DNA from 2 places in the Kribbella sp. NPDC048915 genome. Region 2 is predicted to be linked to the other one. Evidence: riboswitches for the same ligand, from Rfam matches in the RefSeq annotation. Region 2 holds a riboswitch; the other holds the start of a gene.
The links. A riboswitch is a leader RNA that binds a small molecule or an ion and turns the genes downstream of it on or off. The one in region 2 is predicted to bind cobalamin.
Positions count from the first base shown of each region.

Region 1 (4,415 bases), on a different contig from region 2:
GGACACCATCACCTGGTCCCACAACCCGCGTGCCTTCAGGTCGGCGACCAGGTGCGGGTTCGCGACGGTGAACTCGCCGGACATGTTGGACTTCACGAACAGGTTGCTGTACGTCGGCTCGATCGACTGACTCACGCCGCAGATGTTGGAGATCGTCGCGGTCGGCGCGATCGCCATCACGTTCGAGTTGCGCATGCCGTCGCGGCGCACCTTCGCTCGGAGCGCGTCCCAGTCCAGCGTCGTACTGCGGTCGAGGAGCACGTCGCCGTCGCGCGCGGAGGCCAGCAGGTCGAGTGAGTCGATCGGGAGAATCCCTCGGCTCCACAGCGATCCGTCGTACGACGAGTAGCTGCCGCGCTCGGCGGCGAGGTCGCTCGAGGCCTCGATCGCCAGGTAGCTGATCAGCTCCATCGACCGGTCCGCGAACTCGACCGCAGCGTCCGACGCGTACGGGATCCGCAACGTGAACAACGCGTCCGCGAAGCCCATCAGCCCGAGCGCGACCGGACGGTGGCGCAGGTTCGACCGCTCCGCTTCCGGGGTGGTGTAGAAGTTCACGTCGATGACGTTGTCGAGCATCCGTACGGCGGTCTGCACCGTGTCGCGGAGGAGATCGGCGTCGAGGCCGTCCGCGGTCAGATGCGCGACCAGGTTGACCGAGCCGAGGTTGCACACCGCGGTTTCGTCGATCGACGTGTTGAGCGTGATCTCGGTGCACAGGTTCGACGAGTGGACCACGCCGTCGTGCTGCTGCGGCGACCGCAGGTTGCAGGCGTCCTTGAACGTGATCCACGGATGCCCGGTCTCGAACAGGACGGTCAGCATCCGCCGCCACAGCTCCACGGCCTTGACCCGCTTGAACACCCGGATCTGGCCGCGGTCGGCCGCCTCCTCGTACCGCACATACGCCTCGGCGAACGCGGGCCCGTACAACTCGTGCAGGTCCGGGACCTCGTCCGGCGAGAACAACGTCCAGTCGGCACCGGCCTCGACCCGCTGCAGGAACAGGTCCGGCACCCAGTTGGCCGTGTTCATGTCATGCGTACGCCGCCGCTCATCGCCGGTGTTCTTCCGCAGGTCGAGAAACTCCTCGACGTCGATGTGCCACGTCTCCAAGTACGCACACACCGCGCCCTTCCGTTTTCCTCCTTGATTCACGGCGACGGCGGTGTCGTTGGCGATCTTGAGGAAGGGGACGACGCCTTGGGACTCACCGTTGGTGCCGCGGATGTGGGCGCCGATGCCGCGGACCGGAGTCCAGTCGTTGCCGAGGCCGCCGGAGTACTTGGCGAGCAGAGCGTTGTTGCGGATGCCCGCGAAGATCGCGGACAGGTCGTCGTCGACGGTGGTGAGGAAGCACGACGACAACTGCGGCCGCGTGGTGCCGGAGTTGAACAGGGTGGGCGTCGAGGACATGAAGCGGAACGAGCTGAGCAGCTCGTAGAACTCGATCGCCCGCGCCTCGCGATCGTCCTCACGCAGCGCCATACCCATCGCGACGCGGAGGAAGAACGCCTGCGGCAACTCGTACCGCACCTTGTCGAGATGCAGCAGGTACCGGTCGTAGAGCGTCTGCAGACCGAGGAACGTGAAGTTCAGATCGGCATCGGGAGTGATCGCCGCGGCCAGCCGATCGAGATCGAAACGCGCGAGCTCCGGATCGAGCTGCCCGGCCTCGATGCCGACCTGGATGTAGCGCGGGAAGTAGTCGGCGTACGCCGAGGCCATGTCGGCCTGGCCGGCCTGCCGCGGCTCGCCGTGCACGCGGCCGAGCGCCTCGCGGCGGATCTGGTCCAGCAGCAGGCGCGCGGCGGCGAAGCTGTACTGCGGCTCGGTCTCGACGTACGCCCGGGCGGCCATCACCAGCGCCAGTTCGACCTCGTGCTCGGCCATGCCGTCGTAGCAGGAGGCGAGGGTCTCGTCGAGGATCCGCCCGGGATCGACTGCCTCGAGCCCGTCGGCCGCCTCGGCGACGATCACCCGCAGCCGTTCGACGTCGAGGAGGGCTCGGCTGCCGTCGGCCGCACGGACCGTGTACGCCGGAGCGGGTGACGTGATCGCGCCCGCGTCGTCAGGAGTACGCGCCTTCGTGCGCTCCTCGCGATACAGGACGTAGGCGCGGGCGACCTGGTGCTCGCCGGCGCGCATCAGCACCAGCTCGACCTGGTCCTGGACATCTTCGACGTGGACGCTCGGGCGGGCGCCGCCGCGACGGGTCAGCGCCGTCACGACCTGGCCGGTCAGCTCGGACACCAGGTCGCGGACCCGGTGGGTGGCGCCGGCCTCAGGCCCCTCGACGGCGAGGAACGCCTTCGTCATGGCGACGGAGATCTTGGTGGCGTCGAACGGCGCACGGCTGCCGTCCCGGCGGATGACGGTGAGCTCTGGGTGGAGCTCGGGAACTGCCACGGTTGATGAGGAAGCAAGAGTCACAGGTGTGCGCTCCAGAAGTGATCGGAGAGCCGGGACCGCGCGGGCGGACGCATGACGGGACAGGCAGCACCGGCCGGGAACACTGCCGTCACGTCCTGCGATCCACCCGCGAGATCTCGGACCGCGTGCACCGGCGGTGCACGCACTGGTGGCAGGTATCCGGACTCGCGGACGCGCGACAGCGCGCCAGCTCACCGTTGCGGGGCAGCTCCGGACTCGCACCGGATTCCCCTCTTGCGTCGGGATGGTCAACATCTTGTGATGCCGATCGCCTCGAACCACCAGCAGTAGTGATGCTAAGTGGAGCGATCTAGATCTTGTGGTAGCGCCACGCCGCGTGTCGCACATCTTGTGGTCCTCTCACGCTGCCGCCGCGTAGAGGTCCTGCAGGGTCATGATCTCGGAGCCGTGATGGATCAGCTCGCGGTTGAGGCGCAGAACGACGTGCCCGAAAGGCTCGGAGGCGTCCAGCTCGTTCGCCTGGCTCAGGCCGACGGTCATCGCCGCCTCCTCGTCCAGGTCGGCGATCGCTTGCTGCCAGGCCTCGACCCAGTAGGTCAGCCAGGCCACCGCATCCCGCGCGTTACCGTGCAGCGTGATGTCGTCCCGCCCCTGGCGACTCTCCCCGAACGTCCACTCCCAACGCTCGAAGAACAACTCGGTCAAGTGGGCGATCAGCCACGCGATCGTGCGCGGTCCGCGATGGTCGGGCTCATTCGGCCACTGCGCGACCCACTCGCCGGAGCCGTGCGCCCGGAAGCGACCGGCGTAGTGCCGCCGGACCACCGTCAGCGCCTCGCCGCTCGGTTGCCAGAAGTACTGCGCGTCGGTCAACTGGGCAAGCCGGCCGGACAGCACCATCCAGCTGAAGCCGAGCTGGCCGCGCACCATCGCCATCGCCGACGGCCGGTGCAGGATGTCCCAGTCGAATGCCTCCGGCATCACAACTCCCGTGTACGATCGAACATGTGTTCGAATTCTTGCTCGATCGCCACCGGAAAGTCAAACAGCTCAGCGTGTCGGTCCTGGCTTCGACGGGACGGGTCTGCTAGGTGGCGCGATCCTGGTGTCCGCGGCTGGGCTGGCGAAGCGGCGTTCCAGCAGGGTGAAGGCGTCGATCAGTTCCGGCGCTTCGTAGACGCGGTTGCGGCGCCCATCGGTGATTTCGCGCAGGACCCCGACCTCGACCAGCCGGGCGAGGGCCTGGTTCGCGGCCTGCTGTGACCGGCCGATCAGCTGCGCCGCGGCCGCGAGCGTCAGGACCGGCGCGGCCGGCAGCGCCTCGATCAAGAGCTCGACCGCCGAGCCGGCGCGCACGGGAGCGGCCCGCTCCCGCCATGCATCCTTGAGGTCCGCCGCGGTCTCCTCGAAGCGCGCCGCCTCTGCCGTCGCGTGCGAGCAGGACATCGCGAACATCCGCAACCACGGGTTCGCCGCCGCGCGGGCCTTCGCGGTCGTCGCGCGTCCGACGTACCGGAACGCGGTCAGCGCGTCGACGTACTCCACCGCATGGGTGGCCAGGGCGAGCGAGACGGGCGGGACGGTGCGCGTGACCAGGCCGTCGGCGCGCAGGATCATGTGGATCAGTGCGCGTCCGGTCCGGCCGTTGCCGTCGGCGAACGGGTGAATCGTCTCGAACTGGGCGTGGGCGATCGCGGTTTTGGCAAGCACCGGCAGCGGTGACTCGCGGACGAAGGTCATCAGGTCGGCGAGCAGTTCGGGGAGTAGCTGCGCCGGCGGCGGGACGTAGTACGCCTCGGCGGGGGAGCGCCCGCCGATCCAGTTCTGCAGGTAGCGGATTTCGCCGCCGTACTCCGGGTTCGGCGACTGTGCCATCAGTAGTCGATGCGCCTGGAGGAGATGGTCGACCTCGAGTTTGTCGCCGGCCTGCACGGACTCGGTCACCCAGGTCATCGCGTCGACCGCGCCGAGCACCTCCTCGGCCGTCACGTCGTGGACACGGTCCCGCAGCACGTCGGCCT
Region 1 covers NZ_JBEZFT010000065.1:29,067-33,481, reverse strand. Annotated here, with positions in the region: gene AB0B82_RS26560 (ribonucleoside-diphosphate reductase subunit alpha) at 1-2,409, opposite strand, end outside; cobalamin riboswitch at 2,566-2,731, opposite strand; gene AB0B82_RS26555 (DinB family protein) at 2,794-3,375, opposite strand; gene AB0B82_RS26550 (Fic family protein) at 3,445-4,415, opposite strand, start outside.
Region 1: linked by a shared signal. The riboswitch ahead of AB0B82_RS26560 (ribonucleoside-diphosphate reductase subunit alpha) and the one ahead of cobN (cobaltochelatase subunit CobN) in region 2 are both predicted to bind cobalamin.

Region 2 (4,415 bases):
CCTCGGTGTGCCCGGTCTGCTCGGCTACCGCGCGGCGAACACCCTCGACGCGATGGTCGGCTACAAGTCGCCGAAGTACCGCCGCTTCGGGTGGGCGTCGGCGCGGCTGGACGACGTCGCCAACCTGCTACCGGCCCGGGCATGCGCGGTCCTCGCCGCGGTCACGAGCGGCCGGTTCCAGGAGACCGTCCGGGTCTGGCGGCGCGATGCCGCGAAGCACCCGAGCCCGAACGCCGGTCCGGTCGAAGCCGCGTTCGCCGGTGCACTCGAGCTGACCCTCGGCGGTACGAACAGCTACGGCAGCTACCAGGAGGACCGCGGCACACTGGGCGACGGTCCGGCGCCGACGGTCGCCGACGTTCGGCGTACGGCCGGCCTCGCCCGCCGAGTAGGCCTGGCGGCGGCGGTCCTCGGAGCGGTCGTCGCACTCGGGAAGGGGAAGCGATGGACCTGAGCCACCGGCCGTTGCGGATCGCACTGATCCGGCACGGTGAGTCCGAGGCCAACCTGGACAAGACCGTCTACGAGCGCACCCCGGACCACGCCGTCCCGTTGACCCCGCACGGGCACGAGCAGGCCGCCAAGGCGGGACGTGGGCTGCGCGAGCTGTTCGACAACCAGCCGGTCCGCGTGTACGTGTCGCCGTACCTGCGGACCCGGCAGACGCTGGACTCGCTCGGGCTGGACGACCTGATCGAGACGGCGCGGGAGGAGCCGCGGCTGCGCGAACAGGACTGGGCCAACCTGCAGGACACCGAGGACATCGAGCGGCAGGAGCAACTCCGGAACTCCTACGGGCACTTCTTCTACCGGTTCACGCACGGCGAGTCGGGGTCGGACGTGTACGACCGGGTGTCGACGTTCCTGGAGACGATGCACCGCGACTTCTCGAACCCGGAGGCGCCGCGCAACGTGCTGCTGGTCTCCCATGGACTGACGATGCGGTTGTTCTGCATGCGGTGGTTCCATTGGTCTGTCCGCTTCTTCGAGTCGCTGCGCAACCCGGGGAACGGCGAAACACGCGTCCTGCTGCGGCAGCCGGACTTCCGGTACAAGCTGGATCGGCCGTTCGAGCAGTGGACGCCCTACCAACCGACCCCGCGGGAGCGCTCAGCATGGTTGTAGCCCAGACGCAGGACGCCGTCCTCGACCTGCTGGCGAGTTTGTCGCCCGAGCAGCTCGAGAAGGTCAAGGCTCCGTTCGGTACGCCGGACCACCAGGCGTGGACGTACCTGCCGGGAGACCGCCCCGGACTGCCGCTGGCCGAGCTGACGCCCGCGCAGCAGCAGCTCGCGCAGCGGATCGTCGAGCTCGGCTGCAGCCAACGCGGCGCGGCCGACGCGTGGGCGGTGCTGGACGCGGAGGTGATCCTGCGCGGCATCCCGGCGCTGCCGGAGTCCGGTGACTGGGAGGGCTCGGTGCTCGGCGGCCGGTACTTCCTCCGGGTGCTCGGCGATCCGGCCGGACCGGAACCGTGGGCGTGGCGGTTGAACGGGCATCACCTCGCGCTGCACGTGACGGTGGTGGCCGGCGCGGTCGCGTTCACACCGCAGTTCATCGGGTCGAACCCGGCCCAGGTGCTGAGCGGGCCGGAGACCGGACGACGCTTCCTCGCCGCGGAGCAGGACCTGGGCTTCGAGTTGCTGCACGCGCTTGAGCCGGGACAGCTGGAGGTGGCGCTGGTCTCACCGGAGGCGCCCGACGACATCCTGACCCGCCACGACCCGGTTGCCGACCCGTCGCTCCTCCACCGCGGCCTCGCCTACGGCGACATGACCGAGGCACAGCGCCAGATTTTGAGCCTGCTGATCGGACAGTACGTCGGACGCGCCGCCGGCCCGATCGGTCTGCAGACGTGGAACGACATCACCGAGCAAGGCATCGAGCGCTTGACGTTCGCGTGGGCGGGCGAGACCCAGCCGGGCGTCGGCAACCGGCACTACTACTCGATCGCCGGGCCCACGTTCCTCGCCGAGTACGACAACACGCAGGACAACGCCAACCACATCCACTCGGTGTGGCGGGACATCCGCAACGACTGGGGTACCGACCTGCTGGCCAACCACTACGCCGCGCACCGCTAGAGTCGGCGCGTCAACTCGACGGCATCAGCAGGAACCCGGTGTGAATCCGGGACGGTCCCGCCACTGTGACCCGACCAGGGAAGTCAGGAACTGCCGCCGTCGTCCCTGGATTCGGGGCGCGGACACCCCGGGAAGGACCACCTGCGCATGCCTGCGAAGCTGTTGTTGCTGTCCACTGCCGACACCGATCTGCTGGCGGCCGCCGCAGCTGATGCGGGGTGGAACGTCGCGAATCCGGCCCGGCTCGAGTTGTCCGCGCTGGGCGCGTTGCTCGACGACGCGGAGGTGGTCGTCGTCCGGTTGCTCGGCGGCCGCCGCGCGTGGGAGGACGGTCTGGACGCGGTCCTGGCGTCGGGCAAGCCGACGGTCGTCGTCAGCGGTGAGGCTGCCCCGGACGCCGAGCTGATGTCGCTGTCGACCGTCCCAGCCGGCGCGGTCACCGAGGCGCTGTCGTACCTGCGTGATGGCGGCGCGGACAACCTGCGGAACCTGGCCGGCTTCCTGCGCGACACGCTGCTGCTGACCGGTGACGCATTCGATCCGCCCCGCGCGCTCCCGACGTACGGCGTCCGCGGGACGTACGTCGAGGACGGACGTCCGGTCGTGGGCATCGTGTACTACCGCGCGCACGAGATCTCCGGGAACACCGCCTTCGTCGACGCACTGGCGACCGCGGTCGAGGCGGCCGGTGCGCAGGCCTTGCCGGTGTACTGCGGGACGCTGCGTGGACTCGACCCGGGCAGCGAGGAGAACGCCGGGCTGTTCGAACTGCTGCGCAAATGCGACGTACTGGTCACGACGCTACTGGCTGCGGGCGGCTCGGTGGCGGCGAATGCGAGTGCAGGTGGCGCGGACGACGCCTGGGACGCGGGCGCGCTGGCCGCTCTCGACATCCCGTTGATCCAGGGCCTCGCGCTGACGTCGACCCGCGAGCAGTGGGTCGCCAGCGACGCGGCCATCAGCCCGCTGGACGCGGCGACGCAGGTGGCGATCCCGGAGTTCGACGGGCGGCTGATCACGGTGCCGTTCTCGTTCAAGTCGTACGACGCCGACGGGCTGGCGCGGTACATGCCGGACCCGGAGCGGTGCGCCCGGCTGGCCGGCATCGCGGTCGCTCACGCGCGGCTGCGGCACACCGCGCCGGCCGAGAAGCGGATCGCGCTGGTGCTGTCGTCGTACCCGACCAAGCACGCGCGGATCGGGAACGCCGTCGGACTCGACACACCGGCGTCCGCGGTCGTGCTGCTGCGGCGGCTGAAGGACGCCGGGTACGACCTCGGCGACCTGGACGTCGACGCGCTGGACGGCGACGGGCTGATCCACCGGCTGATCGCGGCCGGCGGTCACGACACCGACTGGCTGAGCGACGAGCAGCTGGCGAACGCGGTCGCCAAGGTCCCGCTGTCCATGTACACCACCTGGTTCCAGCAGCTCCCGGAGTCGTTGCGGATGGCAATGACCGAGGCGTGGGGCGAGGCGCCGGGCGAGCTGTACGTCGACACGTCCGCCGACGAGCCCGCGATCGCGCTGGCCGCCTTGCGGTTCGGGAACGTGGTGCTGATGATCCAGCCGCCGCGCGGATTCGGCGAGAACCCGGTGGCGATCTACCACGACCCGGACATGGCGCCGTCGCACCACTACCTCGCGGCGTACCGCTGGCTGGAGGCCGCGCCCGACGCAGGTGGGTTCGGCGCGCAGGCCGTCGTACACCTGGGCAAGCACGGGACGCTGGAATGGCTGCCGGGCAAGGGGATCGGACTCGCGGCGGACTGTGCGCCCGACGCCGTCCTCGGGAACCTGCCGATGATTTACCCGTTCATCGTCAACGACCCCGGTGAGGGTACGCAGGCGAAGCGCCGGGCGCACGCGACGATCGTCGACCACCTGGTGCCGCCGATGGCGCGGGCCGAGACGTACGGCGACATGGCCAAGCTGGAGTACCTCCTCGACGAGTACGCGACGGTGCAGGCGCTCGACCCCGAGAAGGTGCCGACGCTGCGCACCCAGATCTGGACGCTGATCCAGGCGGCGCAGTTGCACCACGACCTGCACACGTCCGAGAAGCCGGACGACGAGGAGTTCGACGAGTTCGTCCTGCACCTGGACGGGTATCTGTGCGAGATCAAGGACGTGCAGATTCGCGACGGGCTGCATGTGCTGGGCGGTGTGCCGGCCGGTGCGGCGCGGGTGAACCTGGTGCTCGCCGTCCTGCGGGCGCGCCAACTGTGGGGCGGTTCGTACTCGATCCCGGGGTTGCGGGCGGCGCTCGGCGAGGCGTTCGGGGTCGACGAGGCCGCGATGCTTGCCGACCCGGGTCGTGCGGTGCCGGAG
Region 2 covers NZ_JBEZFT010000005.1:148,924-153,338, reverse strand. Annotated here, with positions in the region: gene AB0B82_RS04965 (cobalamin biosynthesis protein) at 1-454, shown strand, start outside; gene AB0B82_RS04960 (phosphoglycerate mutase family protein) at 445-1,125, shown strand; gene AB0B82_RS04955 (DUF3500 domain-containing protein) at 1,116-2,084, shown strand; cobalamin riboswitch at 2,073-2,198, shown strand; gene cobN (cobaltochelatase subunit CobN) at 2,232-4,415, shown strand, end outside.